3 regions of the Lederbergia sp. B243.17 genome follow, and region 2 is predicted to be linked to each of the others. Evidence: riboswitches for the same ligand, from Rfam matches in the RefSeq annotation. Region 2 holds a riboswitch; each other region holds the start of a gene.
The links. Region 2 has a riboswitch for S-adenosylmethionine ahead of ssuE (NADPH-dependent FMN reductase). Riboswitches for the same ligand answer to the same signal wherever they lie in the genome.
Positions count from the first base shown of each region.

Region 1 (6,108 bases), on a different contig from region 2:
ACCGTAAAAGCAGGTGACAGCAGCCTCCCGTTTCCCGCCGCTCCCAGCAAGACGGTCGCCGCCGCAATGGCTGCAACCATAGAGAGCGGAAGAACAAGACCGATCCCGATAAACAGCAACGTCAAGATGGCGCCGGCTGCAAGTCCGGCCGGAAATAATAGGCCCAGCTCGTGGAGAACGCCATTGACGCGCGTATGGAAATCTTTCCGCTCCCTTTTCACTCGCAGGTAACCGGCATAAAGGGCCAATCCAATCGCAAAATATAAAACAGGGTTCAAGAAAAATCTGCCCAAACCTTTCACTACTTCTAAGGCCCATACTTCCGCCAATGAGATGCACATCCTTTCCGAAACAATCCAATTCCCTCTTATTCTATCAGAAACAGGGAAAGGGGAACAGGCTTCAAATGCCGTTCCCCTTCAAATTCAAATGATTTTCAATGCTACCTGAAGCTGCAAATCATACTTCTCATCTTCAATTCTTGTTCTAACCTGCTCTTCGAGACCGCCAGCTGTCGCTTCGTCAATTTTTCCGGTGACCGGCAGCTTTTGAACCGATTGAAAAGCTTTGACTGCGATTTCCGTATTTTCATCGAAGTAGCCATCCTTTCTGCCCGGCGAAAATCCTAGTGCAGCCAGAGCTTCCTGTGCGGTCTTCACCTGGTCGTTGTTCATATCGCGGACAAGCGTTTCGGAAGGACGAATGGCCTGTACATCAAACAGTGCCGGCTGCTTCACCTCGAAGGTAGGCTCAATGCCTTTCCCATGAATCCAGTTCCCTTCCGGTGTCAGCCATTTGAACATCGTCAATTTGATATTGCTGCCATCGTCGAGAGGTACCGGCTGCTGAACCGTCCCTTTTCCGAATGTTTTTTCCCCGACTAGAGGATAATCCTCGATCTCCTTCAGACCGCCTGCCAGAATTTCCGAGGCTGATGCACTTCCCTCATTGACAAGCAGCGCTACCGGGTAAGGCTTGCGCTTTTTCAGACTGGAAAAGTAAGGCTGTTTCTTTCCGCTCTTTTCCTCAATTTGGACGTATGGTTTTTTGCCGGTGACGAGCTGCTGCAATATATCCTCGACACTCGAAAGCATCCCTCCCGGATTTCCCCGCACATCAATAATTAAACCGTCAATCCCCTTTTTCTCCAAATCACTCAGCTCGTTAGCAAAGTCTCTCGCCGTCTCCGTAGAAAAGGATGTAATTTCAATATAGCCGACATTTTTCTTTCCTGATTTTTTCATATCGGAAAACACGGTAAGCAATGGCACATCCGCGCGCTGAATGTTCACAGTAAACGGAACGGACGATGCCCCCCTCTTGATTTCCAGCTCAACTTCCGAGCCTTTTTCGCCGCGGATTCTCTCTGAAGCTTGATTGACATCCAGCCCTTCCACGCTTTTCCCGTCAATTTTTAAAATTTGGTCCCTTGGCTTCAGTCCCGCCTTCTCTGCCGGTGTGTTCTTAATCGGAGAAACAATGATCAATTTTCCTTCCTCGATTGCGATCTGTGCGCCAATTCCTTCGAAGGAAGTTTCAAAGTTTTCATTGAACCTTTTGCTCGTCTCCGCATCCATATAGACCGAATAAGGATCCTTCAGCGTGCTGATCATCCCTTGGATTGCCCCGTGAATAAGCTGTCCATTCTCCGTCTTCTCCACGTATGAAGAACGGATCAAGTGATAGGCCTGCGCAACTTTGTCAAACCCTTCAATTTCTTCAGTCTCCAATGTTCTCTCAGGCGCAGCTTTCTCTTCCATTGGCAAAATCCATTCAACCGCCGAATATGTTCCTAGCACCCCGAGCAAAAAGGCGCCTGCCATCCAGAGTGCTACCCATTTCTTTTTCATCCTTTCCCTCCCTCGCCTTCATGAAGGCCTGTCTCTTTCTATCTCTCATCATATGAAAAAGATCGGGGAGATATTCAAGATTAGAAAACAGGAAGACCCGTGCTGCCTGATCGCAACACGGGTCTTCACTTCTTTTATCGGACGCTTTCTGGAGACTTGACGGCTTTCGCGATTGCCTGTTCCAAGTCCTCTTTAATGTCTTCGATTGCCTCCAATCCGACTGCCAGGCGGATCAATTCTTCCGTAACACCGGTCGATTTCAATTCCTCTCCGCTCAACTGCTGATGCGTCGTAGATGCTGGATGTATAATCAATGATTTAGAATCCCCGACATTCGCAACATGGGACCATAATTTCACGTTGTCGATTACGTTCCGTCCGGCTTCACGGCCGCCCTTTATGCCAAAGTTGACGATTGCGCCTGCCCCATCTTTAAAATATTTTTGGGCAAGTTCACGGGAAGGGTGGTTTTCCAAAGTAGGATACGATACCCACTCTACCGATTCATGGTTTTGCAAAAACTCAGCAATCGCTTTGGCGTTCTCAATATGTCTAGGAATCCGCAGATGCAGAGACTCCAAGCCTTGCAGGAAAATGAAAGCATTATCCGGGCTCAGGCACGGTCCGAAATCCCTCAACAGCTGAACACGCAGCTTCGTTGCAAATGCTGCATCCGGAACATCGATGCCGAAGCGAATGCCGTGATACGTATGGTCAGGCTCCGTGAAGCCCGGGAATTTCTCGTTGTTCCAGTCGAATTTGCCGCTGTCTACGGCAATACCGCCAATCGCCGTACCGTGCCCGCCGATCCATTTCGTCGCAGAATGGACAACTACGTCGGCTCCCCATTCAATCGGCCTGCTCAAATAAGGAGTGGCAAATGTGCTATCGACAATTAGTGGAATCCCATTTTCGTGCGCAATATCGGCGACTTTTTCGATATCTAAAATATGAAGGCTCGGATTGCCGATCACTTCGCCGAAAAGAGCCTTTGTCTTTGGTGTGATTGCCTTTCTGAAGTTCTCAGGGTCTTTCGGATCAACGAATTTCACGTTGATTCCGTATTTCGGCAAGGAGATCGCAAATAAATTATACGTTCCGCCGTAAAGGTCTGTCGCCGCCACAATTTCATCACCAGCATTCGCAATGTTCAGAATGGAGAAAGCAATAGCAGCCATTCCGGAAGACAGGGCGACCGCGGCAGTACCGCCTTCCAGCTCGGCTACGCGTTTTTCAAATACATCGACTGTCGGATTCATGATCCTTGAGTAAATGTTTCCTGATTCTTCGAGACCGAACAGTTTTTGTGCATGCTCCGTGCTGTCAAAAAGATAGGAAGTTGTCCGATAGACCGGCACGGCCCTTGCTTTCGTTTGATCTGGCTCCTGAGCTCCGTGCAATAAAATAGTTTCTGGGCGATATTGTTTTTCTGACATGTTTCATACCTCCAAATATTTTAATTTTTTTATCCATCGAACATCTTAGCACGCAGAAAAGCCCTCTTCCGGATAAGAAGAGGGCTTACAGTCAGTTCCTCCCCTTATCTTCCAGACCGCCATTCGGGTCTGTAGGAATTAGCACCTTTTCAGACGTAATCGTCTGAAGGTTGCCGGGCATCGCAGGGCCTAGTCCCTCCGCCGCTCTTGATAAGAGTATTGCTTCGATATTCATTTGCTTTAGTATATCATCCTATTTTTATAAGTCAATAATATTTTTGTATATTTCAAATATTAATTGATTTCTTTCATGAAGTCTCGAATCATATTTTGATCCATCGGGCCGACATGACGTTTTTGGATGACTCCGTTGCGATCCAGTATGAAGCTTGTTGGAATCGTGTAGACTTGATACGCCTTGCCGTATTTTCCGTCTCTATCAAGAGGGACTGGGAAGGTGAGGCCATACTCTTTAATGAAATTGGCTACCTTTTTTTCAGGATTGGTTCCCCTCTCATCGTTCGTCAAATTCACAGCGAGGATTTCAACGCCATCCTTCTCCGCATGTTTTTTGTAGTACTCTTCCATATACGGCATTTCCGCTTTGCAAGGAGGACACCACGTCGCCCAGAAGTTAAGAATCACCTTTTTCCCTTTCAGTTCCGAAAGTGTAACCGTCTCCCCGGAAAGAGTCTCAAGCGTGAAATCCGGCGGAACATTTCCAGGCGAAAGCCCCTCATCATAGATGGCTTCCCCCTCTTCCGGCTCTGCCTGCTCTAAAAACTCCTGCTGAGCCTGTTCATCCTCCTTTTTTGCCTGCACATCTTTCACCAAATTTACAATTGCAATGCTGACAAGCAGCAAAATCAACGCAGCACCAAAAATCTGCTTTTTCACCCGGCTGCACTTCCTTTCTCCAAAGTAACTGCAAGCACTAAAGCAATTCCGATATAAATTGCGGTTAATGGGCTGAAAAACTCGCCAATAATGGACTGAATCAGGACTTGGACTCCTGTAAAAAGAACGAGATACTGCAATGCCCCTCCTGGCTTTTTTTCGAATGCGGCCAAGCAAAAAAAGACGGCGTTCACCAGTAAAAATACTACGGACAGCAAGATGGCCTGTCCCTCAAAAAGACGAAGAACAAATATAGATACAGCAATCGTAAGAAACCAGGCTGGGACAAGTGAGGCACGTCCGGGTTTTGAAATACGGGCAGCACCCCAAAACACAAAGTAAATTGCCGCGGCAGCAGCACCAAGCAAAACACCTTTAGTACCTCCATTGAAATACAGGATGCCAATCGGATTATGGACTGTCAGCTTAAACGAAAAGAGGATGACGCTCAGCTTCCAAGTGAGAATAAAAGCGAAGACCGCATTTCCATAGACATCAGCCTCCACCTTCTTTTTCCACAAAAGGAGGAAAACATACGCAAAGATGAACCCCGCAAGCGCAGCCGGCCACGATGCAGGAATCGACAGTTTTCCAAGCGAGAACCAAGTCATGACAATCAAAACCTTTCTTCCCGTAAAAGGACCGTATTACAGAATCGGGGACAGCAGCCTGGATACCGACTCTTTGAACCGGATATAAAGAGAGCGATGTAAATACTCTTCCTCTGTCAATTCGCGAGATAGGTCCATATCTTTCCGAAAAATTTCAACAAGTTTCCTGACAAGAATATGATCATACAAAAATGCTGTTACTTCAAAATTAAGACGAAAACTTCTTACATCAATGTTGGCTGTCCCCACGCTCGCAACCTTTCCGTCTGCAATCAGTGACTTTGCATGGATAAAACCATTTTCATAAATATAGACCTTTGCTCCAGTTTTCAATAATTCCCCAACATTCGAATACGTTGCCCAATAGACGAAGGCATGATCCGGCTTATTGGGGATCATCAGCCTGACATCCACTCCGGAAAGAGCGGCGATTTTCAACGCATCTAGAACACTCGCATCGGGAATGAAATAAGGAGTCTGAATGTAAATGTACTTTTTAGCAGAGTTGATCAGTTTCAAGTAACCGTATTTAATCTGCTCCCATTCAGAGTCCGGCCCGCTCGAGACGATTTGGACGTCTGTATCCCCCACCGATTCAACTGCCGGAAAAAGCCGATCGGCGTAATTGATTTTGTTGGAGGATGCCTGGTTCCAATCTAGAATGAAGCGTGTCTGCATCGCATAAACGGCTTTGCCTCTGATCCGGAGATGGGTATCCCGCCAATAGCCGAACTTTTTGTTCAGCCCAAGGTACTCATCCCCGATATTGAATCCGCCAATATAACCAACCTTCCCATCCAGAATCGCCAATTTTCGGTGATTCCGATAATTCACCTGAAGATTCAACATTGGAATGACCGCGGGAAAGAATGCACTGACTTGGCCGCCAGCTTCGAGCAGCGGCTTGAAAAATCGTTTTGGCAGCCTTCTTGATCCCATCGCATCATACAAAAGACGGACTTCCACTCCCTGCTCCGCTTTGCTGGTAAGGGCTGCCACCAATTCATTCCCAAGTTCATCATCGCGGATGATGTAATATACAAGATGTATATGGTCCTCGGCCTTCAAAATGTCTGTTAATAAGGCGCGGAATTTGTCATAGCCATCTGTGTATATGTCAACGTCGTTATCCTGTGTCAATACCGAACGGTCGTTGACGAGGAGCATGTAAATCAGGTCCTTATATTGGACCGTGCGCGTATCGTGGAAGGGGAACTCCCCTTTCTTCAAAAGCTCGATCTGATACTTTGTGATCTCCATGATCCCGATTTTGTTTTTATCCTTCCATTCGAAAATTTTCTTTCTGCTTAAATT
Region 1 covers NZ_JBWBKF010000058.1:89,491-95,598, forward strand. The annotation lists gene AC0TWI_RS11035 (PDZ domain-containing protein) at 1-329, opposite strand, end outside; gene AC0TWI_RS11040 (S41 family peptidase) at 426-1,850, opposite strand; gene AC0TWI_RS11045 (O-acetylhomoserine aminocarboxypropyltransferase/cysteine synthase family protein) at 1,985-3,286, opposite strand; SAM riboswitch class I at 3,388-3,503, opposite strand; gene AC0TWI_RS11050 (redoxin family protein) at 3,581-4,183, opposite strand; gene AC0TWI_RS11055 (hypothetical protein) at 4,180-4,803, opposite strand; gene cls (cardiolipin synthase) at 4,831-6,108, opposite strand, start outside.
Region 1: it holds a riboswitch for S-adenosylmethionine, as region 2 does, so the genes downstream of both, AC0TWI_RS11045 (O-acetylhomoserine aminocarboxypropyltransferase/cysteine synthase family protein) here and ssuE (NADPH-dependent FMN reductase) in region 2, are expected to answer to the same signal.

Region 2 (6,108 bases):
AGTGACAATGAGTTTAGGCCTGACATGGGCCACTTCATAATCCAGAACAGGGGCATGGGCCAGGATCTCTTTTTGGGTTGGCGGACGATTGTATTTCCGTTCTACGATCGTGCCGTCTCTCTCTTTCTTGCTCCCCCATTTATATGGCCTGCTTCTGACCGCACTTGTAATATACACATCTTCCCTGGTAAGCCCGATTGACTCCAGCGACTTCATCAGTTCCTTACCTGCACGGCCGATAAAGGGAATGCCTTCAACGATTTCAAATTCCCCAGGCGCTTCGCCGATTAACATGATTTCCGGCCGTTCCGGACCGGATCCATAGACAAATCCCTCAACCGGAAAGCCCTTAATCCTCTCTTTTCCAAGTTCTGCAATCGATTCGGGTATTTGAAACATGTATCCACCTTCTTATCCTCAAATTACATAGGGCTCTAATGCTTGCTGCACGCTGTCGGCAAAGTTTTTCCCAGCTCCCCAATCAAAGCGGAAAAAGACACCTTCGGAACTGCCGGCGGCAACAACATGGACATTTGTCGTTCCATCAAAATTATCAATTGTCGCAGTGATGGAAGCACGGTTACTGGATCTCATATAATACTTTTCCAGGATCAGCACATGGATCTCATGCTCGCCTGTCTTGCGAGTATAGCTGTCCACCAGTGTCCCGCTTACATTCCGCTCCAAAATCTTCTGTTCGATAATATCTCGTGCCACTGACGGGGTAACGGTTACCTTAAAGTTGGTGATTGCCATCTTCCTCTCCCCTTTCTTTCCCTCTTTTACGGTTTAGCATGCAGAAAGTTTCAGCCCACGGTCTACACGAAAAAAGCGGCTCCTCCCCTGCTAGGGTAGTGCCGCTTTTACTCTATCCTTCTGTCGCAAACTCAGTAAACATTCCACCTGTTGCCCGTTGCAAATCTGCTGGAGCGATCTCCATCTGCAGCCCGCGTTTGCCTGCCGAGACGACCATTGTTTCCAGATTTTCAGCCTCTGCCTCAATAAAAACCGGGTATGCTTTGAGCATGCCGATCGGCGAGCAGCCGCCCCGGATATAGCCTGTCGTTTTCTCCAGATCCTTCATCGGCAACATTTCAACCTTTTTATTACCACTTCCCCTGGCCAGCGCTTTCAGATCAATCTCCTTCATTGAAGGCAGGCAGGCGACAATCACACCGGTCTTATCACCGACTGCAACAAGCGTTTTGAAAACCGGTAAACCCGCAGTCTCTGCTGCATTTTCTTCATCCTGCCGGTCCTCTTTCCACGGATACTCATGCACCTCATACTGGATATGTGCTGCATCCAAAATTCGCATCGCATTCGTTTTATGCAGTTTTTTCTTCTTCATGCCGATCCCTTCTTCATATGAATTTAGATTAGGATAGCATGAATGCCGATTTTGGGGAAAGAAGAAAGCTGCATACTTCACAAGATTCAAATCAATTTTATTGTCTGGCACCTTGTTAAATCCATTTATTCCGCCTTCGGAAACACATTTTTTATTTGTCAGTCGATCTCATAATTGATTAAAAACCGGCGCCTTCTCAAATCGTATAGTATTCCGGTATCTCACGATTCTGCTTTTCAATGATCTCCAAAAAATAGCCGAGCTGCTTCTTCGTCCGCTGTAATGTGTCCACATCGAGGATGGGAATCGGCCTTTCTTTATCGATGTCAATATCAGTCAGATAGACGCCCTTCAGATTCTGCCCTTTCAAGGTCGACAGCAATGGCTTCAACGAAAATTCCAATGCGAGAAGATGCGATTTGCTGCCGCCGGTCATGATTGGAAGAATCGGCTTTCCTTCCAAAATGTCCTGCGGAAGCAGATCGACCAGCGCTTTCAGCACACCGGAATACGCCGCTTTGTATACGGGGGAACCGACGATGACCCCTTTGGCGTTGCGGATCTTTTCAGCAATCTCCCCGATGACCGGACTGTCATAAGCCGCCTCGAATAATACTGATTGCGGCACATCCCGGACAGACAAATGGGTTACGCTGATCCCTCTTTCCTCCAACAGCTTACCTAGAAATTTCAGTACAAGCTCAGACCTTGATTGGTGTTGCGGGCTTCCCGATATGATGACGATTTCGCTCATTTGCTCTCATCCTTTCTTTTCCGATAAAATTTTTTCCAATAGAAAAAGCCTTCTCCCGTATGATGAGAGAAGGCTCGGCATGCTATATGCGGCATTCGTTTCTCATCTTTAGAATACAGATTGTATTCTTCTGAAATTAGCACCATACAAATAATTTGCTGGTTGCTGAGGTGTCATCGGGTCAGTCCCTCGGCCTCTCTTGATAAGAATCGCTATTCAATTGAAAAATGAACTTAGTATGAAGTATAGTCAGACAATACCGAAAAGTCAACTGCAACTTTTAAAACTTTTATAATCTGGCCTTCTCATATACTTTCAGATTAGCATAAATCAGCGCAAGCTTTGGTGTCCCGATTCCTTTCTCCGCAGCAGCTGCGAGAAGCGATCGATAAAAATGGTCTCCTTCGGTAGGAAGCCCCTTTTCCATATCCCGTTGCATGGAGGATTTCATTTCTTCTCCCATGCTGCTGATCTTGTCGAAAACAGCCGACTGCAGAGCATCCGTGATTGGTGCGTCCAATACTTTCATGACAGCAATCAGCTCTCCGATGACATCCTTAATGGCCGACTCTCCTTCAACTGTTGCACGGATCGGGCCGATCGGCGCCCTCATGAGCGAGGTAATGCCGGAAAATGTCGCGATGAACAGATATTTTTCCCACATATCCTTCAAGATTGTTTCACTGTAACGGAAATTCGCCTTCGTTCCTTCGAATGCAGCCCGCAGTTCCTTGATGCGGTCGGTCGACTCCCCGTTCCGTTCACCGAACACCAGGTCATGGGACGGGCTTTTTTGCAGAATCCTTCCTTCGTCATCGAGAGTCGTTTCGATAAAGCACATTCCGCCAATTACACGATCAGCACCAAATTCAGCAATCAGTTCGTCCATATGGGCTATGCCATTCAGCAGCGGGACGACCATCGTCTCCTTACCGACATATGGTCTGATATCATCGATGGCCGATTGAAGATGATACGCTTTAGTAGCAATCAATACCGCATCGAACGAATCCGCCTCGTCCCCGGTTGAAATCATTTTCGGCTGAAAAGTAAAGTCTCCGTTAATGCTTTTGATTACAAGCCCCTTTTGCTCGAGCGACTCGCGGCGTTTTTTTCGGACAAGAAATGTGACGTCCTCCCCTTTTTCCACAAGCCTTCCCCCAAAATAACCGCCGATTGCCCCGGCGCCCACGACTAGAATCCTCATCTGCTTTCCCCCTTCTATTCCATTTACTCTTGCACTCATTATAACGAATCGGATTGAACGGGGAAAATATCGGGTATTGTACGGAGTAAAATCTGCTAAAAGGCAAATAGTAAAAGGACGATTGGAGGGTTGGAAATGAAGGAAGATGAACGGTTGTACCGGACCGGCCAGGGTGTGCCGGCAGAAGGCACTTATATTTGCCAATCCGGAGAAAAAGCGACTTTCAAAGACGGCGAAGACTTTCCGGTCTGCCCGGTGAAAAATGAAGATACGTACTGGAAACACGATAACGAATAATCGAAAAAGCGGCCAGAACCGTTTCCCTGGGGAAAACGGGCTGGCCGCTTTTCATTCTGCTGATGCCCAGACAGACAATCCCGCGCCGACAACACCGTTATCCTGCTTTAGGCAGCTGATGCTCATCCTGTTGAGCAGATGCTGCTGTTCAGGCAATTGATAGTTTTTTAGACGATCTTTGATCATTTCGAGCAAAAAAGGGTTGTTTACGATGACGCTTCCACCGAATACAAGCTGGTGCGGGTCGAGCAGGGAGGAGATCGAGTACAGCCCTTGCGCAATGTTATCTGCGACTTCCCGAACCACCTCTATTGCCTGAAGGTCTCCCTCTTTAAACCTGCGGAACAATGCCTTCGCATCAATTGCTTCTCCGGTCCATTCACTCGCAGCCCGGCCAATTGCAGGTCCGGCCGCCACTTTTTCAAGAGGCTGATTTTCTCCTCCGGCCGCTTTGGACAGCACGGGCACAAGTCCAAGTTCACCGGCAAATCCTGCTCCCCTGAAAAACTCCCCTTTATGGATGATCGAGCAGGAAATGCCTGTGCTTATCGTCACATAAACAAAGGTCTCGTCATGCCCCGCCTTGGCATCCTTCCATTCTGCATATGCGGCCACATATACATCATTATCAATGACAACACGGCCGACCCCAGTATATTCACGCAGTTTTTCGGCCACTGGATAGCCCGCCCAAGGCAGGTTATTCTGAAAGACGGCGATGCCCGCTTGTCGGTCCACCTTTCCCGGCACACCTGCTCCGATGCCGTCGATATCCCGCCAAGAGAGGGAGGCCGCTTGCAGCGACTTTTCTGCTGCTTCGACAACCTTCTCGAACATTTTATTTTTATCTGAGGGATCACTCTCCACTTCAAAGCGATAAAGCAACTCCCCTTCTTCTGTTACGATCCCCGCAGCAATCTTTGTTCCGCCTATATCAATTCCAAGCGCTTTTTTCAAATGATTCTCTCCTTCTCCAAGGATTTTTTCCCGGTTATGTAATATGCGCCTTCCACTAAAGCTCTTACCGACAAGCTTTCAAAAGAAATTCAATACTTTTTCATATATTTCATTAATTCAATAAATAGTTCTGTTAATTCACCGGCGTCAAGCGAACCTTGAATATCGCCTATCCCGTTGCCTAGTTCAAAAATGGGGAAGCGGACAGGCATAATCCCACCCGCTCTCATTCTTATTCTCTCCTCTTCTTCTTTCTCCTTGCAAAACCGTATACCATTGCTCCCATCAATCCGAGCAGCACGAAGATCGGCAAGTTTCCAACGAAGAAAACGACAATGCCTGAAGCGGCTGCAAGCAAGAAATTCAAAGAGACGGCGAGCTGCTTTTTCGTCTTTTCCCAAGTGTCCAATTTCTGCCCATCTACTCCTGGCACGACGACCCGGGTTTCTGTCATATGAATTTCTACGGTCGAAAATGCGGTCTGGTTCTCCAAGTACTTCATTTTACCGGTAAGTACTTCGATTTCCTCTTGGACCTTCGCAAGATCAGCAGAAATTTTAAGAAGATCCTCCGTTTTCTGGGCATCCTTCATGAAATCAAGCAGCCGCTCCTCCACCGCCTTCTTCGATTTCAAGCGGGATTCGAGATCGACATATTGTTCGGTGACATCTTCGCCTGAAACATTCCGCCCTACTACCTTTTCGGCCCTTTTTTCAGCATCTTCAAGCAGACGCTTAAAATGCTTTTCTGGAACCCGGATCACCATCATGCCGCTGAGCATTTCCCGATCATCTCTGAATACATTCGATTCGACAATGTATCCCCCGTATCCAGCCGTCTTTTCTTCGATTTCCTTTCGATCCTTCTCCAAATCTTTGACGTTCAGCTCGAGGGTCGCCCGGTGGATAACCATTCTTTCTTTCCCTACGACCTGGTCGTCTTCCACAGTCTCTGCCGTATCGGCTGCCATCTCCTGTTTCGCCTCAGACTCGGAACCTGCAGCTGAATCCATCTCTATGCTTTTCGCTGTATCACTCGACTCACTTGAACTGCAGCCCGCCAGTGAAAAAATTAAGACAAATGCAATTATCGGAAGCCACCATTTTTTCACACAAGCTCCCCTCCTTTCCCTATTTGACGGTGAAAGAGGAGAAAAAGTTACCAGATCGAGATAAAAAGACTTGGGAACCTTGAAAAAAATTGTTGCTTTCTTCTTTGATACCGGAAGTATTCGAAAAGGCGAAACTTCCTGTGTCTATCACACGCTTTGACACCGGAGGTATTCGAAAAGGCGAAACTTCACGTGTCTATCACACCCTTTGACACCGGAAGAATTCGAAAAGATGATCTTTCAGGTGTCTAAGCACTTGCTGCCCTCCGCACTTAACCTATCCGGATCCGGTGCCTAGCCCCTCGAGGTCATTAGCCAAACCGGGAGGAAGGCAAAAAGCGCCTTCTTCCCGGCTCGTCTTATGCTTGTCGGGGCTAACCGAGGCACCTCCGCACTTAATTTATCCGGCTCCGGGCGGCAGGGGCTCGAGG
Region 2 covers NZ_JBWBKF010000089.1:27,041-33,148, forward strand. The annotation lists gene AC0TWI_RS18755 (uracil-DNA glycosylase) at 1-399, opposite strand, end outside; gene AC0TWI_RS18760 (DUF6054 family protein) at 418-756, opposite strand; gene ybaK (Cys-tRNA(Pro) deacylase) at 869-1,351, opposite strand; gene ssuE (NADPH-dependent FMN reductase) at 1,548-2,105, opposite strand; SAM riboswitch class I at 2,205-2,314, opposite strand; gene AC0TWI_RS18775 (ketopantoate reductase family protein) at 2,395-3,312, opposite strand; gene AC0TWI_RS18780 (hypothetical protein) at 3,448-3,609, shown strand; gene AC0TWI_RS18785 (ROK family protein) at 3,661-4,566, opposite strand; gene AC0TWI_RS18790 (hypothetical protein) at 4,656-4,796, opposite strand; gene AC0TWI_RS18795 (DUF4349 domain-containing protein) at 4,799-5,677, opposite strand.

Region 3 (6,108 bases), on a different contig from region 2:
ATCCCCTAATCCCATATTCTTAATTTCAAGTATATAAAAAGCACCTGCAGGTTGAACACTCTTTTTTTCGAGTGTCCTACCTACAGGTACCACTTTACAGCGGGCTTCCCTTTTTTTTCTTATCAGCTGCGCCGTTTAGGTCCGCCGAGCCTTGCAATTTCTTTATCGACTTGCTCAAAACGGGAGAAGTTTTGCTGGAATTTGGCAGCCAGCTCATCTGCTTTACGGTAATAGGCTTCTTCGTCGTTCCACGTCTTTTGCGGCTGCAGCACTTCATCTGGCACTCCGGGAACATGGAGCGGGATTTCCAGTCCGAACACTTCATCTTTCGCAGTCTCTGCATTTTTCAGTTCCCCGTTCAATGCAGATTGGACCATTGAGCGTGTATAGGCTAGCCTCATCCTGCTACCGGTTCCATAGGCACCGCCCGTCCAGCCGGTGTTAACAAGATAGACTTGGACACCGTGTTCATCGATTTTCCTTCCAAGCATTTTAGCATACCTTTCTGCGGGGAGCGGCAGGAATGGCGAGCCGAAGCAAGTGGAGAATGTAGCTTCTGGCGAAGTGACGCCGCGCTCAGTTCCCGCTAGCTTGGATGTATAGCCGCTCAGGAAATGGTACATCGCCTGCTCCTTGCTCAGCTTAGAAATAGGCGGGAGGACGCCAAAGGCATCTGCTGTGAGGAAGATGATAACCGATGGGTGTCCGGCAACACTCGGCTGTACGATATTGTCGATTGCATCAATCGGATACGCAGCTCTTGTATTTTCTGTAAGCGAAATGTTTTCATAATCGGCGATTCGTGTTTGGGGATCTACGATGACGTTCTCCAGAACGGCGCCAAAAGTTATCGCATCAAAGATTTGTGGTTCTTTCTCCCTGGACAGGCCGACTGTCTTTGCATAGCAGCCACCTTCGATATTGAAAACACCGTTTGCTGACCAGCCGTGCTCATCATCGCCGATCAACCGGCGGTTTGGATCTGCCGACAAAGTCGTTTTTCCAGTACCTGAAAGGCCAAAGAAGAGCGCTACATCGCCTTCTGATCCTACGTTCGCGGAGCAGTGCATCGACAAAATCTCTTGTTCGGGCAGTTCGTAATTCATGACAGAAAAGATCGATTTTTTCATCTCGCCTGCATATTCGGTTCCCCCAATCAAGATAATTCTCTTTTCATAGGAGACGATGATGAAGGTCTCAGAATTTGTTCCATCCACTTCAGGGTCTGCCCGGAAGTGGGGGGCGCAAATGACAGTGAAATCTGCTTCATGCTCTTCCAACTCTTGCGCTGTTGGACGGATAAAGAGCTGGTGGACGAATAAATTATGCCAGGCCAGCTCGTTGATTACCCTGATCGGCATTCGGTATTTTTCATCTGCACCTGCGAAGCCGTTGAACAAAAACAGTTCATCTGTTCCTTTCAAATAATCAAGAACCTTTGTATATAAGTTGTCGAATGCCTCGGGGGAGATCGGCTGATTCACAGATCCCCAATTTATTTTGCCACTGACAGCGGTTTCATTTACAATAAATTTATCCTCAGGCGAACGGCCGGTATACTTTCCGGTCTCGACGCGAATGGCCCCGGTGGAAGTGAGGGAGCCTTCCCGGCGTTCTAGTATTTTCTCTACCAATTCGGGAACGCTGGGCTGAACTAAGACATTGTTCCCGCTCAGCAACTGCTCCAAATCAATCTTTCGCTTTAGAGAATTCATACATGTATAACCTGCCTTTTCAATTTTTATGGTTGATTTGTAATTAGTATAACACATTTGATCTATTAGTCTATACTAATGCACAAAAAAGATCTCCGGAAAACCGCTGTTTTTAAGGATTGTTCAGCTGTCCGGATGTGGTAAAGAACAAACGTTGACATTGCCTTTATACTTGCGTTATGATTGGAATTTGAACGGATACTCTTATCCTGAGATGGCGGAGGGGACAGGCCCTGTGAAACCCGGCAACCTGCTTACAGGGAATTTCCCTGTTGGAAAGGTGCTTAACCTGTTGCGAGGTTTTGGCCTCGGACGATAAGAGTGAAAGGCTCGGAGAAACGCAAACCTTTCCTCTATAGGGAAAGGTTTTTTTGCAGCTTTTTCTGCCGGATCATGAAGGAACGAGTACCGTTAAGTTAATTGGTCATAATTGACTAAGAGAAGGAGGAATTTCGATGACAAAGAATCGCCGTTTGTTTACTTCGGAATCCGTTACAGAAGGACATCCCGATAAAATATGTGATCAAATATCCGATTCGATTCTGGATGCGATTTTGGATAAGGACCCGAACGCCCGCGTCGCTTGCGAAACTTCTGTAACGACAGGGCTCGTTCTCGTGGCCGGGGAGATCTCGACAAGCACTTATGTCGATATTCCGAGGATTGTTCGGGATACGATTAAAGGGATCGGCTATACTCGCGCCAAATATGGCTTTGATGCTGAAACCTGTGCAGTATTGACGAGCATTGATGAGCAATCCGCCGATATTGCCGCAGGTGTGGACAAGGCATTGGAAGCAAGAGAAGGAAGCATGTCAGATGAAGAAATCGAGGCGATAGGTGCCGGGGACCAAGGGCTGATGTTCGGTTTTGCCTGCAATGAAACAAAGGAACTGATGCCGCTTCCGATCTCGCTTGCACATAAACTTTCGCGTCGTTTGGCAGAAGTACGCAAAGAGGAAATCCTTCCTTATCTGCGCCCGGACGGAAAGACGCAGGTGACGGTGGAATATGATGAGAATGACAAGCCAGTAAGAATCGACACGATCGTCATCTCAACCCAGCATCATCAGGAAATCAGCCTTGAGCAGATTCAGCGCAACCTGAAAGAGCATGTGATCAACCCAGTTGTTCCTGCTGAATTAATTGATGACGAGACAAAATATTTTATTAATCCGACAGGGCGCTTCGTTATCGGCGGACCGCAGGGTGATGCCGGCCTGACAGGAAGAAAGATCATTGTCGATACGTATGGCGGCTATGCACGCCATGGCGGGGGCGCGTTCTCCGGAAAAGATCCGACAAAAGTTGACCGTTCAGCTGCCTACGCTGCACGATATGTGGCAAAGAATATTGTTGCTGCAGGTCTTGCGGAGAAATGTGAAGTTCAATTGGCTTACGCGATCGGTGTTGCCCAGCCTGTATCGATTGCAGTTGACACATTTGGCACTGGTACTGTATCGGAAGAGGCACTCGTTGAAGCAATCCGGGGGAACTTTGACCTTCGTCCGGCCGGCATCATCCGGATGCTCGATCTACGTCGCCCGATCTACAAGCAGACCGCGGCATACGGACATTTTGGCCGTACAGATCTTGATTTACCTTGGGAAAGAACAGATAAGGCAGAAGCAATTCGTCAGAGTGTATCTAAATAAAGTGAAAGGGACCTGCAGTTTTTCTGCAGGTTCTTTTTTTACAGACAATGTTGACAAAATGTCAACATTGATTTATCTTATGGGCAGTAAAGAAAGGATAGGATACTGCATGGAGAGGGAAGATCACACACTTGGGTCTTTTTTGAAGAAACAGCTGCAAGAACATGGGCTTTCATTGAGGAAATTCAGTGAAACGGCTGGGATAGACGCGGCTACGATTTCCCGGATCATCAACGGAAAAAGGCAGGCGAATTTGCAGCACCTGCAGGCGTTTTCAGGATGTCTTGGAGTTCCGATGTCTGAAATGCTCAATGCGGCCGGACACGGGACCAGCGTGCGGGGCACCGAGGCAACTGATATTCAAAAATCGATCGAGTCGATCCATTATGATTTGGAATCATCCGATGTTTTGAAAGAGGAATTTTCGATTGAACTGGTAAGCAGAGAGCTGGAAGAGTTCAGGGGGCTTGCACGTACAGCGGAAGGAAAACGAAGGATTGATGAAGAATTCGAGGGGAAACTAAACAAGATCGGCAGTACGGGCCCTTTCATCAGCCGCCTCAAAGATTGGTATCGTACATTTCAACGCCGGAATGGCACTCCTTTTGATCTGGCGGTCATCGGCAGCGCACTTCTATACTTCATTATTCCAGCCGATGTCATTCCCGACTTTATTTTTCCGATCGGTTATATCGATGATGCTATTGCGGTTCAAATCGCGATGCAATCCATGAAAGGCTAAAAATTGACGTTAGGTGGTTTGGCAAATCATGCGTGCAACAAAAAAGAAAAAGGCACGAAGGCGGAAGAGGCTGGTAACACTTGCGCTGTTTTTGCTAATAGTGGTTTTGGCAGTAGGTACGTATATTGTAGTCCAGTATAATAACGGGCTATCCGCTGCAGGGGATGGACCGTATAAGGAAGACGGAAAAACATTCGAGTCGTCGTTTCAGGGGACCGAGTCACAGATCGGTGACATTAATATTTTGTTGCTCGGCAGTGATACAAGGGGAGGGGATCGAGGCAATTCTGATACACTGATGATTGCCCATTATGATCAATCATCAAATAGCATAAAGCTTGCTTCGATCATGAGGGATACGTATGTGGATATTCCTGATCATGGCATGCAAAAAATGAATGCGGCTTTTGCATTCGGCGGGCCTGAGCTTGTCCGGAAAACCCTTAAGCAAAACTTTGACATCGATATCCAATATTACGCGATTATCGATTTTGAAGGCTTCCGCAGAATTGTCGATATCATTGCTCCCGATGGAATCGAGGTAGATATCCCTTATGAAATGTCATATGGGATTGATACAACTCTGCAGCCAGGACGGCAAAGGCTTCATGGCGACCAGCTTCTTGGTTATGTTCGGTTCCGCCATGACCGCCAGAGCGATTTTGGGCGGGTGGAGAGGCAGCAAGAAGTAATGGCAAAGCTGAAGGATGAGGCGATCAGTGTGAACAGTCTCGTCCAGCTGCCAAAAATCCTCGGCTTGGCGGATCCTTATATTGAGACGAATATCAGCAAGACAACCATGCTTTCTCTCGGTAAAGCAGCCTTTACAAGCAGAAACAAGCAAGTGGAAACACTGAGAATACCGGTTGAAAATTCGTATCAGCCTGACAGGACAAGTGCCGGGGATGTACTGCGGATGGATGAGGAGACGAACAAGAGAGCGTTGAAGGAGTTCTTCTCATCGGGGGATTAAAAAAATGAAGCCTGCCGATCGGCAGGCTTCATTTTTTGTCAGGCAAATTGTTCGGCCTCCGTTGATCCGGCCAAAGCAGTAGTAGAGGAGGTGCCTCCTGAAACGACAAGAGAGACAGCGTCGAAATAACCAGTGCCAACTTCGCGTTGATGGCGGGTAGCGGTGAATCCATCCTTCTCCGAACCGAACTCTGCTTGCTGGAGCTTCGAGTATGCGGTCATGCCGGTTTCCTTATATCCTTGCGCAAGCTCGAACATGCTGTGGTTGAGCGCGTGGAAGCCAGCGAGGGTGACGAATTGAAATTTGTAGCCCATCTTGCCAAGCTCTTGCTGGAAGACGGCGATCTCTTCGTCCGATAGCTTGCTTTTCCAGTTGAACGAAGGGGAGCAGTTGTACGCGAGCAGTTTCCCTGGGAACTCTTTATGGATAGCCTCGGCGAACTGCCTTGCTTCTTCAATGTCAGGTTCGGATGTTTCGCACCAAATCATATCGGCATATGGGGCATACGCAAGGCCGCGGGCGATCGCCTGATCGAGACCGGAATTTGTATAATAGAAGCCTTCCGGACTTCTTTCCCCAGTCAGGAATCTATGGTCATAAGGGTCGGCGTCGCTTGTAATGAGGTTCGCCGCATTCGCATCCGTTCGCGCAATAATAACCGTTGGCACATCCAGTACATCGGCGGCAAGGCGGGCCGCTATCAAATGCCTGATGGCTGTTTGGGTTGGCTGCAGCACCTTCCCGCCCAAGTGGCCGCATTTTTTCTCAGAAGCAAGCTGGTCCTCCAGATGGACACCGCCGGCTCCTGCTTCGATCATGGCCTTCATAAGCTCAAAGACGTTCAATGGGCCTCCGAAGCCGGCTTCCATGTCGGCGACAATGGGGGCAAACCAGTAGATGTCGTCTTTCCCTTCGGCCTGCTGAATTTGATCTGCTCGCTGGAATGTCTGGTTGATGCGCTTGACGACCTGTGGAACGCTGTTCACCGGATAAAGGCTCTGGTCCGGATACATGTGTCCTGAG
Region 3 covers NZ_JBWBKF010000062.1:43-6,150, forward strand. The annotation lists gene pckA (phosphoenolpyruvate carboxykinase (ATP)) at 123-1,715, opposite strand; SAM riboswitch class I at 1,917-2,037, shown strand; gene metK (methionine adenosyltransferase) at 2,171-3,370, shown strand; gene AC0TWI_RS11555 (helix-turn-helix domain-containing protein) at 3,480-4,112, shown strand; gene AC0TWI_RS11560 (LCP family protein) at 4,141-5,085, shown strand; gene aceA (isocitrate lyase) at 5,124-6,108, opposite strand, start outside.
Region 3: it holds a riboswitch for S-adenosylmethionine, as region 2 does, so the genes downstream of both, metK (methionine adenosyltransferase) here and ssuE (NADPH-dependent FMN reductase) in region 2, are expected to answer to the same signal.